DNA from 3 places in the Bacillus sp. N6 genome. Region 3 is predicted to be linked to each of the others. Evidence: a T-box and tRNA genes for the amino acid it is inferred to sense, from the RefSeq annotation. Region 3 holds a T-box; the other regions hold tRNA genes.
What was found. A T-box is a leader RNA that pairs with one kind of tRNA and senses whether it is charged. The one in region 3 lies ahead of ileS (isoleucine--tRNA ligase), so its partner is inferred to be a tRNA-Ile.

Region 1 (4,428 bases), 2.6 Mb from region 3:
GCGGGAGCCATTGAAACCGGAGCGCTAGCTTCGGTGGAGGCGCTGGTGGGATACCGCCCTGACTGTATTGAAATTCTAACCTACGGGTCTTATCGACCCGGGAGACAGTGTCAGGTGGGCAGTTTGACTGGGGCGGTCGCCTCCTAAAGTGTAACGGAGGCGCCCAAAGGTTCCCTCAGAATGGTTGGAAATCATTCGTAGAGTGCAAAGGCATAAGGGAGCTTGACTGCGAGACCTACAAGTCGAGCAGGGACGAAAGTCGGGCTTAGTGATCCGGTGGTTCCGCATGGAAGGGCCATCGCTCAACGGATAAAAGCTACCCCGGGGATAACAGGCTTATCTCCCCCAAGAGTCCACATCGACGGGGAGGTTTGGCACCTCGATGTCGGCTCATCGCATCCTGGGGCTGTAGTCGGTCCCAAGGGTTGGGCTGTTCGCCCATTAAAGCGGTACGCGAGCTGGGTTCAGAACGTCGTGAGACAGTTCGGTCCCTATCCGTCGTGGGCGTAGGAAATTTGAGAGGAGCTGTCCTTAGTACGAGAGGACCGGGATGGACGCACCGCTGGTGTACCAGTTGTTCTGCCAAGGGCATAGCTGGGTAGCTATGTGCGGAAGGGATAAGTGCTGAAAGCATCTAAGCATGAAGCCCCCCTCAAGATGAGATTTCCCATAGCGTAAGCTAGTAAGATCCCTGAAAGATGATCAGGTTGATAGGTTCGAGGTGGAAGCATGGTGACATGTGGAGCTGACGAATACTAATAGATCGAGGACTTAACCATATAATATGAAGCAATGTTATCTAGTTTTGAAAGAATATAAAAAACTTGTTGACTTTAGAAGTTAAATGAGTTACAATAATTCTTGTCTTAAATGAATACAGTCTGGTAATGATGGCAGAGAGGTCACACCCGTTCCCATACCGAACACGGAAGTTAAGCTCTCTAGCGCCGATGGTAGTTGGGACCTTGTCCCTGTGAGAGTAGGACGTTGCCAGGCAAACGGAGGATTAGCTCAGCTGGGAGAGCACCTGCCTTACAAGCAGGGGGTCGGCGGTTCGATCCCGTCATCCTCCACCATTTAGCCGACTTAGCTCAATTGGTAGAGCAACTGACTTGTAATCAGTAGGTTGGGGGTTCAAGTCCTCTAGTCGGCACCAGTTTTAATTTTGAGAGCCATTAGCTCAGTTGGTAGAGCATCTGACTTTTAATCAGAGGGTCGAAGGTTCGAATCCTTCATGGCTCACCATTTTAATGAAATATGCGGGTGTGGCGGAATTGGCAGACGCACTAGACTTAGGATCTAGCGCCTTTGGCGTGGGGGTTCGACTCCCTTCACCCGCACTTTTAATAAAATATCTCAAACATGTCTTGCGGAAGTAGTTCAGTGGTAGAATACAACCTTGCCAAGGTTGGGGTCGCGGGTTCGAATCCCGTCTTCCGCTCCAATTTTCAATATGACATGCCGGGGTGGCGGAACAGGCAGACGCACAGGACTTAAAATCCTGCGGTGGGTGACCACCGTGCGGGTTCGACCCCCGCCCTCGGCACCATATGCGCCCGTAGCTCAATTGGATAGAGCGTTTGACTACGGATCAAGAGGTTAGGGGTTCGACTCCTCTCGGGCGCGCTTTTATTAACGGGAAGTGGCTCAGCTTGGTAGAGCACCTGGTTTGGGACCAGGGGGTCGCAGGTTCAAATCCTGTCTTCCCGATATTCCCAAAAACATGGGGCCTTAGCTCAGCTGGGAGAGCGCCTGCCTTGCACGCAGGAGGTCAGCGGTTCGATCCCGCTAGGCTCCACTTATTTTAATATCATTTATGGCGGTGTAGCTCAGCTGGCTAGAGCGTACGGTTCATACCCGTGAGGTCGGGGGTTCGATCCCCTCCGCCGCTACCATAAAGGACCTTTAGCTCAGCTGGTTAGAGCAGACGGCTCATAACCGTCCGGTCGTAGGTTCGAGTCCTACAAGGTCCACCACTAAAGGTTTATATCTCGGAGGTATACCCAAGTTCGGCTGAAGGGATCGGTCTTGAAAACCGACAGGCGGCGAGAGTCGCGCGGGGGTTCGAATCCCTCTACCTCCTCCATTTTTTCTTAAATTACATATTATATCATCGCGGGGTGGAGCAGTACGGTAGCTCGTCGGGCTCATAACCCGAAGGTCGCAGGTTCAAATCCTGTCCCCGCAACCAAATGGTCCCGTGGTGTAGTGGTTAACATGCCTGCCTGTCACGCAGGAGATCGCCGGTTCGACCCCGGTCGGGACCGCCATTTTAATAAGGCTCGGTAGCTCAGTCGGTAGAGCAGAGGACTGAAAATCCTCGTGTCGGCGGTTCGATTCCGTCCCGAGCCACCATTTTGAAGTCGCAAGCCGGCTTAGCTCAATTGGTAGAGCAACTGACTTGTAATCAGTAGGTTGGGGGTTCAAGTCCTCTAGCCGGCACCACTTTCAAAATGAGCCATTAGCTCAGTTGGTAGAGCATCTGACTTTTAATCAGAGGGTCGAAGGTTCGAATCCTTCATGGCTCACCATTTTCAATTTAATGCGGGTGTAGTTTAGTGGTAAAACAAGAGCCTTCCAAGCTCTGGTCGAGAGTTCGATTCTCTTCACCCGCTTTTCAATTATGGGCCTATAGCTCAGCTGGTTAGAGCGCACGCCTGATAAGCGTGAGGTCGATGGTTCGAGTCCATTTAGGCCCACCATAATTGTTCCGCAGTAGCTCAGTGGTAGAGCTATCGGCTGTTAACCGATCGGTCGTAGGTTCGAGTCCTACCTGCGGAGCCATATTTATAGAGAAGTACCCAAGTGGCTCAAGGGGCTCCCCTGCTAAGGGAGTAGATCGCGAACGCGGTGCGAGGGTTCGAATCCCTTCTTCTCTGCCAGTAATTGGCCCGTTGGTCAAGTGGTTAAGACACCGCCCTTTCACGGCGGTAACACGGGTTCGAATCCCGTACGGGTCATACTAAAAGAGATAGCATAAACTGCTATCTCTTTTTTGTTGTGTATAGATATAGAAGAAGCTATGACAGATTATAAATAATAAGTTTAAAATAGGATTACCTTTTCTCATGCATAAGAAGAGATAATCCTATTTTTTGAACATGTTTTAACTCTCTATTGAATGTCCATCTTGTTTAATAACAGCATGATTATATGCGAAGTGAAGAGTTTTGTATCCTAAAAGTGCAATAGTGAAGGCAAGGCCTCCTGCTATAATAGCCACACTAAATCCTGCTCGAGCTCCAAAATTATCAATAACTAAACCAGCTATCGCTGATCCTAGGGAGACTCCAATTCCAAGTCCTGTAATTGCCCAAGTCATTCCTTCTGTTATTTTTGATTCAGGTACGATTCTTTCCACAAGCCCCATAGTAATAATCATAGTAGGAGCGACAGATAGTCCTGCAAAGAAGACAATAACTATTAGCCAAGCAATAGTATTTACGAAAAATAGTGGCAGCATTGTTATCATGGAAAGTGTGACTGCTATTAAAAATTGATTATAGGGTGGAGCATTGAGTTTAAGAGTACCGAAAATAAGGCCTGCCAGGCATGAACCGATTGCATAGACAGAAAGTACAAAGCTAGCAGTTACTGCGTTTCCTTGATGTTCAGCAAAAGCTACACTAACGACATCTATTGTGCCAAAGATAGTACCTATAGCAATGAGTGTGAATACTAGTACTCGCAAAGAACCAATTTTAAATACTGTTCCTTTGTTTGTAATGTCGCCAGGGTGTACAGGTGGTTCTGTGCTTTTTTGTAGGATGAATAGGCATACCCCAATTGTAAGAAAAACAGATGATAAAAGTGGCCCTGCTTCTGGGAAGAACATAACACTTAAACTGACAGATAATACAGGACCAATTATGAAGCAAATTTCGTCGACGACCGATTCAAAGGAAAATGCTGTATGCAATTTATGGGATCCACGGTATAGTTTAGTCCAACGTGCACGTACCATAGCTGACATATTTGGCATACAACCTGCACATAAGGCGGATAGAAATAGCGTCCAATAAGGAGCTTCATATTTCGTACATAGAAGTAAGAGGATCGTAAAGAAAACACTGATACCTGTAGTCGGAAGAAGTATGCGAGATTGCCCTAATTGATCGGCCATCCGAGAAATATGAGGAGCTAGTAAAGCAGATGATAATGTAAAGGTGGCTGCAACAGCTCCAGCAAGCCAATAGTCACCACGTAACTGAGATAACATTGTAACAATACCAATGCCCATCATTGATATGGGCATCCGAGCTATAAACCCTGCTAAAGAGAATCCTTTTGTACCAGGAGCACTGAAAATCTCACGGTAGGAATTAAACATAATAATCACCAAAGTATTTGACGTTTGCATATACATTCTTCATTCTTTTAAATCCTCCTCTGTTTCATTAATACCTTCTATAAAAAGGGACAGTGAGT
Region 2 (4,428 bases), 1.3 Mb from region 3:
AAAAAATTGCCCATATTTATAACGCTATATTTCTTTTGAGTGCTCTCATAACAAATATAATTAGTAATGGCTTTTATTTATCTACTGTATTTCCAGTATTCTTTATGGCTGTTTTATTATTTGTAGCTAGATATATTAATGTCCCTTATAACCAAAAACAAAAACAAGAAGCTTAGAAAGAGGAGACACTGTGTACCAATCTTTCAAAGATGCTCCAATAAAATACATATTGCATTTGTATAAGAAAGCCAATACTTTTTTTGGTATACAAGGAAGTTATACTGCACAACTTCTCCTATATGGAATGTTGTTTCTTGTTTTAATCACTTTCTCCTTGTTTTACTAACAAAAAAGGATCTCACATAAACTGGAGATCCTTTTTAATTTATATTAATTTTTCATATCGAAAATATTGTTTATCCACAAGCATATTTTTCATAAATAAAGCTCAGATTATATTTTTTCTCTAAGCTCATTCGTTGTTCGTCATCGCACCAATAGAAAAGAATATCATGAATCGTTGCGTAACGCTTATTTTTAAGAAATAGCCTAAAGAATGATGGTAAACAATCATGTAATTGTATAAATATATAATTGCGTAGTGTTTCTTCTTTATATTCAATGCCCTTACAAATATACAGTAATTCTTCACAATAATATGCATGCTGTGGAACTTGTATCATCTCGAAAAATGGCACATAAGATAGTAGCTTTCCAATAAAATGACCGTATCGATCCATTACTCCTATCGTCATATGCTCCATCATTTCTTTCATTACATATAAATAATCATCTACATGTGTTGTCTTTAATGGGTCTAAGCGATCGGAAATTTGAGATAATACAGCTCTTTGACATGCTAAAACTGCCTGACTAGGTCCATAATATGATAGGAAATCTGTACACTTACGATATTTCCGTAATAAATCATGTGTATATAAATCATATACGAAAGTATTACAATACATTGCTAAACTCATCATATCACTATTTAATTGCTCTTTTGATAATGATTTCGCTCTCTTACACATATAAAAGAATGTAAATTCCAATACTTCTTTATGAGATAATAAATGTTTACAATCGGTTATACATTTCTCATTAAATTTAACTCTATCCCAAATTTCAATATCCCTATCTGTCAATTCACCTATACGATATTTAATAATTAAATAGTTTAAAGCAACTGATTGCGTCAAAAGATCCCATGTTTCATATTCCAATGAAGTATGAACAAACTCAGCTAATCCTTGTGCTATCATAAAAGCATTTGCCTCTTCATACCAACCAATCTCTTGGCATAAGCGAAGAATACGCACTAAAGTTGGAATTTCATCTTTATGAAACTGCGGTAAATTCTTTACTTTATTCATGCCATATACGATAAATGCCGCTAAATTTTCTTCTTTATAAAATTCTTTCTCTTTCCATACTAATATAGTTCGTTCTTTCCCCTCACCTTTTGGGTGACAAGGTACAAGCAAAGAAAATAATTCAGCGAAATTATTTGGTTCTATATATGTATCTGTAACCAAATTCCAATTTGGATCGCCCTGTACAGCCTTCATATAATTCCCCTTCCCTTTTCATCTATGTAGGAAATATTAATTTATTATCGTACCACTAAAAATTAATATTGTTATATTCAAAATCCCTCATAATACTTATATCTATCAGTATATCATCTTTTCTCTTATTAAAAATGAAGAATAACAAATTTAAAAAAACTGTGGAAATTATTAACCATATCCTTATTATATAATGTCTCAGATACATCACGCTAACATATTAGTTTAATCCATATATACTAGAATAATGCATCTGAACTTTATATATAATTTAGCTCTTTATGAGTGACCATTAAAATCTCGGTTAATTAAAGTTTCAATTTACTCTGTACGCTCTGAGATTTCGCTCAAGGCAAATCCAGCTTGATCATCTGCCGATTCCCTTATAGCTAAATCTCCTAGTGCTAACATGCCAATAAGCTGACCACTATCAACTACTGGTAACCGTCTAATTTGATACTGTGCCATTAGCTCTGTAGCTTTTTCAATAGAATCATTTGGAGAAACTGAGATAATATTTGTTGTCATTACATTTGTAATTTTATTAGATCCAGGATGTTTTTCAGCAATCCCTCGAACAACTAAATCTCGATCAGTAACAAGCCCAACAACTTGCTCATTTTCAACAACAGGAATTAACCCAACCGATTCTTCCTTCATTTTTACAGCTGCCTCATATACATTGTCTAGCGGTGTACAATGTACAATATGGGTACTCATTAAGTCTCTAACTCGTGTCATTATTTATTTCCTCCTTTTTATACATACCATAGCTTTTCCAAAATTCCTTTATTTATTTCTGGAAAGTAAAATGATAAAAAGGATCAACAAAATAAAAAAGAGCCAGCATAATGCTGACTCTTTTTTGTATGACCCGTACGGGATTCGAACCCGTGTTACCGCCGTGAAAGGGCGGTGTCTTAACCACTTGACCAACGGGCCATGGCTCCGCAGGTAGGACTCGAACCTACGACCGATCGGTTAACAGCCGATAGCTCTACCACTGAGCTACTGCGGAATAATATATGGTGGGCCTAAATGGACTCGAACCATCGACCTCACGCTTATCAGGCGTGCGCTCTAACCAGCTGAGCTATAGGCCCATATACTTTACAGGGGCAGTAGGAATCGAACCCACACTGGAGGTTTTGGAGACCTCAGTTCTACCTTTAAACTATGCCCCTAAATGATGCCGGCTAGAGGACTTGAACCCCCAACCTACTGATTACAAGTCAGTTGCTCTACCAATTGAGCTAAGCCGGCATAAAAAAATGGTGGCTCGGGACGGAATCGAACCGCCGACACGAGGATTTTCAGTCCTCTGCTCTACCGACTGAGCTACCGAGCCAACATAAATGGCGGTCCCGACCGGGGTCGAACCGGCGATCTCCTGCGTGACAGGCAGGCATGTTAACCACTACACCACGGGACCATTTGGTTGCGGGGACAGGATTTGAACCTGCGACCTTCGGGTTATGAGCCCGACGAGCTACCGTGCTGCTCCACCCCGCGACAATATTAAATTAAAAAATGGAGGAGGTAGAGGGATTCGAACCCCCGCGCGACTCTCGCCGCCTGTCGGTTTTCAAGACCGATCCCTTCAGCCGAACTTGGGTATACCTCCATGAAGGAAAAAATAAATATTTTATTATTATATGTCTAAACCATTTTTAAAAATGGAGGAGGTAGAGGGATTCGAACCCCCGCGCGATTCTCACCGCCTGTCGGTTTTCAAGACCGATCCCTTCAGCCGAACTTGGGTATACCTCCGAGACATATATTAAATAAAGTGGAGCCTAGCGGGATCGAACCGCTGACCTCCTGCGTGCAAGGCAGGCGCTCTCCCAGCTGAGCTAAGGCCCCATGTTTTATGGAATATCGGGAAGACAGGATTTGAACCTGCGACCCCCTGGTCCCAAACCAGGTGCTCTACCAAGCTGAGCCACTTCCCGTTAATAAAAGCGCGCCCGAGAGGAGTCGAACCCCTAACCTCTTGATCCGTAGTCAAACGCTCTATCCAATTGAGCTACGGGCGCATATGGTGCCGAGGGCGGGGGTCGAACCCGCACGGTGGTCACCCACCGCAGGATTTTAAGTCCTGTGCGTCTGCCTGTTCCGCCACCCCGGCATGTCATATTGAAAATTGGAGCGGAAGACGGGATTCGAACCCGCGACCCCAACCTTGGCAAGGTTGTATTCTACCACTGAACTACTTCCGCAAGACATGTATGAGTTATTTTATTAAAAGTGCGGGTGAAGGGAGTCGAACCCCCACGCCAAAGGCGCTAGATCCTAAGTCTAGTGCGTCTGCCAATTCCGCCACACCCGCATGTTTTATTAAAAATGGTGAGCCATGAAGGATTCGAACCTTCGACCCTCTGATTAAAAGTCAGATGCTCTACCAACTGAGCTAATGGCTCTTAATGGCTGGGCTAGCTGGATTCGAACCAGCGCATGACGGAGTCAAAGTCCGTTGCCTTACCGCTTGGCTATAGCCCATTAATTAAGAATGGTGGAGGGGGGCAGATTCGAACTGCCGAACCCGAAGGAGCGGATTTACAGTCCGCCGCGTTTAGCCACTTCGCTACCCCTCCGACATATATGGTGGAGGATGACGGGATCGAACCGCCGACCCCCTGCTTGTAAGGCAGGTGCTCTCCCAGCTGAGCTAATCCTCCATTTTGCCTGGCAACGTCCTACTCTCACAGGGACAAGGTCCCAACTACCATCGGCGCTAGAGAGCTTAACTTCCGTGTTCGGTATGGGAACGGGTGTGACCTCTCTGCCATCATTACCAGACTGTATTCATTTAAGACAAGAATCATTTTAACTCATTTGCTTTTAAAAGTCAACAAGTTTT
Region 3 (4,428 bases):
CTCCTTCTTGTAACAATTCTTCCGTTACATTCGTATCTAACATAACCGTATATTGTCCGTTAGTCGTATTAGAGAATCCTGATTTTGCAACTTTCTCAACTAACACATCTTCAGCAGTTACAACTACTTTTTCTCCTGGTGTTGCTTCGTAAACTGCTCTTTCTGTTGATACAAAGTTTTGTACTTCTTCTTGTGATAATTGTTTTAGCCAACCATTCACTGCATTCACATTTTTACCGAATTTCGGCCCCGCTGTTTTAAAATTGAGCTTCAATTGATATGATGTGTATTTTGTTTCATCGAGTTCAACATGGAACGCTTTTACATTTAACTCATCCATAACGATATCACGATAAGATTCCCAATCCATATCATTCTCGTTATGCTCAAGTAATACAAGTTCTGCTAGCGGCTGTTTTACTTTTAAAGAATGCTGATTACGGTTACTTCTTCCAAGTTCAACAACTTGTAAAACAGCATCCATTTCCGTTTCTAATTTCGGCTGAAGTAGTGATTCATTTACAACTGGATAATCAGCTAAATGAACGCTACTTCCTTCTAAATTAAGATGAATGTCTTCCGCGACAAACGGTGTGAATGGTGCAATTAATTTACTAATTGTTACAAGTACTTCATGAAGTGTCTCATACGCAGCAGCTTTTTCAGCGCTCATACCAGATTCCCAGAAACGATTACGTGAGCGTCTTACATACCAGTTACTCACTTCATCTACAAGTACTGCAATTTCACGAGCTGCATTCGTAAATTGATAATCATCAAGTGCTGTTCTCACTTTTTTCGTTGTACTATGCAATCTTGATAATACCCATTCGTCTAATTTCGTACGCTTTACATCATACGTTTCTTTCGGGTTATACTCATCTAAATTTGCATATAAAACGTAGAAGCTATACACATTGACTAATGTATCTACAAATTTAGATTTCGCTTCCAGTACTGTTCTTTCAGAAAAACGCTTCGCATTCCACGGGGCACTATCAACAAGTAAAGCCCATCTTAGCGCATCTGCACCAAACTTATCTACTAAATCAACTGGATCTAGTGCATTTCCTTTGCTTTTAGACATTTTCTGCCCTTCTTCATCTAAAACATGCCCTAGTGATAACACTCGTTTATACGGTACTTTTCCTGTATATAGTGCTGATACTGCTAATAAACTATAAAACCAGCCGCGTGTTTGATCAATTCCTTCTGCAATAACATCCGCTGGAAACTGCTCTTCAAATAACTCTTTATTTTCAAATGGGTAATGATATTGTGCAAATGGCATAGAACCACTATCAAACCAAACATCAATCACTTCTGGTGTACGATTCATTGTGCCTTCGCATTTTTCGCAGCGGACTTGCACTTCATCTACATAAGGCTTATGCAATTCTAAATCTTCCGGTGTTTCTTTCGTACTATGCTTTCTTAATTCGGCAATGCTTTTCGGCGCAAACTGATGATCACAACTTTCACATTCCCATACGTTTAATGGCGTTCCCCAATATCTATTTCGGCTAATATTCCAGTCCACCATATTTTCTAAAAACTTACCAAATCGTCCATGTTTCATATGATCCGGATACCAAGTAACTGAATCATTATTTTGTAAAAATGTATCTTTAATTGCAGTTGTTCGGATTAACCAACTTTCTCCTGCATAATAAAGTAGTGGTGAATCACAACGCCAGCAATGCGGATAGCTATGTTCATATTTTTCTTTATGATACAGTAAACCTTCCTTCGCTAAATAACGAACGATATCCACATCACAATCTTTTACAAATTTACCTTTCAAAAATGGTACCGCTTCTGTATACTCACCTTTTTCATCTACAACGTGCAAGAATGACAATCCTTCACTTTGAACAACTCTATAATCGTCCTCTCCATATGCTGGAGCAATATGAACAAGTCCTGTACCACTATCTGCCGTTACAAACTCTGCTGCGATAACGCGGTAACCATTTGTGACTTCTTTCATCGGAAATGGCGCTGTATAAGATGTGTTTAATAATTCTTCGCCTTTATGAACAGATAATACTTCATAGTTTTCTTTTAATACTTCTTGTACACGTTCTTTCGCAACAATGTATACATGACCTTCTTGTTTTGCTTTAACATATTCCATATTTGGATGTACAGCAAGCGCTACGTTTGCTGGAAGTGTCCAAGGCGTTGTTGTCCAACCTAAGAAATACTCATTTTCACTATCTTTCACTTTAAACTTCACAGTTGCACTTAAATCTTTTACTGTTTTATACCCTTGTGCAACCTCATGTGAGCTCAATGAGGTTTGGCAGCTTGGACAGTATGGTGAAACTCTATGTCCTTTATATAACAATCCTTTTTCATGGATTGTCCCCAAAATATGCCATACACTTTCGATATATGAATTCTTTAAAGTTACATATGGATCATCCATATCTACCCAATAACCAATACTTTCAGTGAATTCACGCCACTGCTTTTCATATGTGAAAACACTCTCTTTACACTTTTGAATAAATGGTTCAATGCCATATTCTTCGATCTCATGTTTACCAGAAATACCAAGTTGCTTCTCAACACCTAGTTCTACAGGTAAACCATGTGTATCCCATCCTGCTTTTCTTACTACTTTATAACCAGCCATCGTTTTATATCTTGCTACTAAATCTTTAATTGCCCGACCAAGTGCATGGCCGACGTGTGGTAAACCGTTCGCCGTTGGTGGTCCTTCATAAAACACAAACGATTGCGCGCCTTCTCGATTCTGAATTGATTGTTCAAAAATGCTTTGTTCGTTCCACTGCTTACGAATACGTATTTCTCTCCCTACAGCTGACTCTTTTACATCTACTTTCTTCATCTACAATCACTCCTTTGAATGTTTTAAAAGCACACAAAAAACCCGTCCCTATGAAGTAGGGACGGGTTTACCCGCGTTACCACCCTAATTCTATTAGCTTTTTCACTAATAGCGCTTAGCAACGTACTATCATACGTGTTCTTTGTAACGGTAGACATCCGTCCGGGCTTACTCACTTTCAGCCTCGGCTCCTCGGAGATGATTTTCAAATAACGTCTGCCCACCGGCTTTCAGCAATATACCGGCTCTCTGGAGAACAGTTCACTATTTTACTCTTTCTCGTCTTCAGATTTGTATACTTTGTTAAAAGTTATTTTATGCCATTTGACAACTAATTGTCAACTAATTCAAAATATATCCTTATCTTTTCCCCTATTCTTATACAATTACTTTTCAAATTCTCGCAATGCTGCTAAATTTTCATCATCCTCAATAAGTTCAGCAAAGAATCCCGATTCATCCTCACGAAGGACAATTTCAAGCTCTTCCTTCGCCTCTTCATTTCTATTTAACTGTGCTAAATAACAAGCACGATCATATCTTGCTAACAAATCATTTGCATCCATTGTTAATACTTCATTTGCTATTTTTTCTGCCTTTAGTGTTTGGCCGGCACCATGATATGAAGACGCTAAAGAAAGGAGAATTGCTGTTTCATTTGGATGATGTATAGAAGCATTTTCTAATACATGAATTGCCTCTTCAAACCTTTCTTGACTTTGATACATTTCTCCTAAAGCAAGAAATGCTCTACTTACGAACGGTGTTTGCTCCGTTAATTGTAAGGTAATCTTTTCTGCTTTTCTTTCTTCTCCTGCTTTAAAGAATACTTGTGCTTGCAGAAGAAGAGTATCATAATCATCTGGTAGTTCTCGAACCATTTGCTTCGTTAATTCCAAAGCATCTCTTAACATATCTTCTTCCCCGCACTCAACGAAAAGATTTACAAGTTGCTTCGCTACTTCATAATCCCATCTATTTTCTAGTGACGTGTGCAGAATCTCTATTGCTTCTTTATTCATCTCTACATTCTCATAAAATAGCGCAAATCGCTGTGCTGCCATACTATTTTTCGGATTTAACTTTAAAGAGATTTCATATAAATCAATTATCATAGTAACCATTGAAATTTCTTTGGCACGATTTTTCATACGATAAAAAGCTCTCGTAATGATAGATCGTTTTGGTTGTTCATGCAGCTGGCGTTCAATCCATATTTCCGTAACCGCAGCTGCAGCATACATGAATGCTGCACTTCTTTCTGCTTTTTTCACCTTTAACGTATGAAGAAAATCTCGTATGTTAGACAATTTTTTATGCTGCTCTACTGCTTTTACATAAACATCAAATATACGTTCATTATCAAAATCTTTTTGTATTACTTTCATTGCAATTTCAATTGCTTTTACATTTCTTTTTTTCACTAATACTTTTGCATAATGATATAGAACTTCTATATGCTCACCATCTAATTGTAGCGCGTATTCAATCTGTGCTTGTTCTTTATCTATTTCATTCATCGCTCCGTACACATATGCAATCGCATCTAAACGCCATATTTCAGGTACTTC

Region 1: it encodes a tRNA-Ile, which carries the amino acid that the T-box ahead of ileS (isoleucine--tRNA ligase) is inferred to sense. The anticodon was not compared.
Region 2: it encodes a tRNA-Ile, which carries the amino acid that the T-box ahead of ileS (isoleucine--tRNA ligase) is inferred to sense. The anticodon was not compared.

The regions. Positions count from the first base shown of each region.
Region 1 is NZ_CM127843.1:4,754,290-4,758,717, reverse strand. It holds rRNA gene ACUXVC_RS24640 (23S ribosomal RNA) at 1-779, shown strand, start outside; rRNA gene rrf (5S ribosomal RNA) at 881-996, shown strand; tRNA gene ACUXVC_RS24630 (tRNA-Val) at 1,001-1,076, shown strand; tRNA gene ACUXVC_RS24625 (tRNA-Thr) at 1,081-1,156, shown strand; tRNA gene ACUXVC_RS24620 (tRNA-Lys) at 1,170-1,245, shown strand; tRNA gene ACUXVC_RS24615 (tRNA-Leu) at 1,260-1,340, shown strand; tRNA gene ACUXVC_RS24610 (tRNA-Gly) at 1,370-1,444, shown strand; tRNA gene ACUXVC_RS24605 (tRNA-Leu) at 1,461-1,549, shown strand; tRNA gene ACUXVC_RS24600 (tRNA-Arg) at 1,553-1,626, shown strand; tRNA gene ACUXVC_RS24595 (tRNA-Pro) at 1,637-1,710, shown strand; tRNA gene ACUXVC_RS24590 (tRNA-Ala) at 1,726-1,798, shown strand; tRNA gene ACUXVC_RS24585 (tRNA-Met) at 1,819-1,895, shown strand; tRNA gene ACUXVC_RS24580 (tRNA-Ile) at 1,900-1,976, shown strand; tRNA gene ACUXVC_RS24575 (tRNA-Ser) at 1,994-2,086, shown strand; tRNA gene ACUXVC_RS24570 (tRNA-Met) at 2,115-2,191, shown strand; tRNA gene ACUXVC_RS24565 (tRNA-Asp) at 2,195-2,270, shown strand; tRNA gene ACUXVC_RS24560 (tRNA-Phe) at 2,280-2,355, shown strand; tRNA gene ACUXVC_RS24555 (tRNA-Thr) at 2,370-2,445, shown strand; tRNA gene ACUXVC_RS24550 (tRNA-Lys) at 2,456-2,531, shown strand; tRNA gene ACUXVC_RS24545 (tRNA-Gly) at 2,545-2,615, shown strand; tRNA gene ACUXVC_RS24540 (tRNA-Ile) at 2,626-2,702, shown strand; tRNA gene ACUXVC_RS24535 (tRNA-Asn) at 2,710-2,784, shown strand; tRNA gene ACUXVC_RS24530 (tRNA-Ser) at 2,792-2,882, shown strand; tRNA gene ACUXVC_RS24525 (tRNA-Glu) at 2,889-2,960, shown strand; gene ACUXVC_RS24520 (MFS transporter) at 3,107-4,330, opposite strand.
Region 2 is NZ_CM127843.1:738,024-742,451, reverse strand. It holds gene ACUXVC_RS03795 (hypothetical protein) at 1-176, shown strand, start outside; gene ACUXVC_RS03790 (DUF3965 domain-containing protein) at 417-1,568, opposite strand; gene ACUXVC_RS03785 (CBS domain-containing protein) at 1,890-2,309, opposite strand; tRNA gene ACUXVC_RS03780 (tRNA-Glu) at 2,439-2,510, opposite strand; tRNA gene ACUXVC_RS03775 (tRNA-Asn) at 2,512-2,586, opposite strand; tRNA gene ACUXVC_RS03770 (tRNA-Ile) at 2,595-2,671, opposite strand; tRNA gene ACUXVC_RS03765 (tRNA-Trp) at 2,682-2,752, opposite strand; tRNA gene ACUXVC_RS03760 (tRNA-Thr) at 2,759-2,831, opposite strand; tRNA gene ACUXVC_RS03755 (tRNA-Phe) at 2,841-2,916, opposite strand; tRNA gene ACUXVC_RS03750 (tRNA-Asp) at 2,925-3,000, opposite strand; tRNA gene ACUXVC_RS03745 (tRNA-Met) at 3,004-3,080, opposite strand; tRNA gene ACUXVC_RS03740 (tRNA-Ser) at 3,100-3,192, opposite strand; tRNA gene ACUXVC_RS03735 (tRNA-Ser) at 3,246-3,338, opposite strand; tRNA gene ACUXVC_RS03730 (tRNA-Ala) at 3,359-3,431, opposite strand; tRNA gene ACUXVC_RS03725 (tRNA-Pro) at 3,447-3,520, opposite strand; tRNA gene ACUXVC_RS03720 (tRNA-Arg) at 3,531-3,604, opposite strand; tRNA gene ACUXVC_RS03715 (tRNA-Leu) at 3,608-3,696, opposite strand; tRNA gene ACUXVC_RS03710 (tRNA-Gly) at 3,713-3,787, opposite strand; tRNA gene ACUXVC_RS03705 (tRNA-Leu) at 3,817-3,897, opposite strand; tRNA gene ACUXVC_RS03700 (tRNA-Lys) at 3,913-3,988, opposite strand; tRNA gene ACUXVC_RS03695 (tRNA-Gln) at 3,993-4,067, opposite strand; tRNA gene ACUXVC_RS03690 (tRNA-Tyr) at 4,079-4,162, opposite strand; tRNA gene ACUXVC_RS03685 (tRNA-Val) at 4,171-4,246, opposite strand; rRNA gene rrf (5S ribosomal RNA) at 4,252-4,367, opposite strand.
Region 3 is NZ_CM127843.1:2,027,561-2,031,988, reverse strand. It holds gene ileS (isoleucine--tRNA ligase) at 1-2,857, opposite strand, end outside; T-box leader at 2,912-3,152, opposite strand; gene ACUXVC_RS10520 (bacteriocin-processing peptidase family protein) at 3,244-4,428, opposite strand, start outside.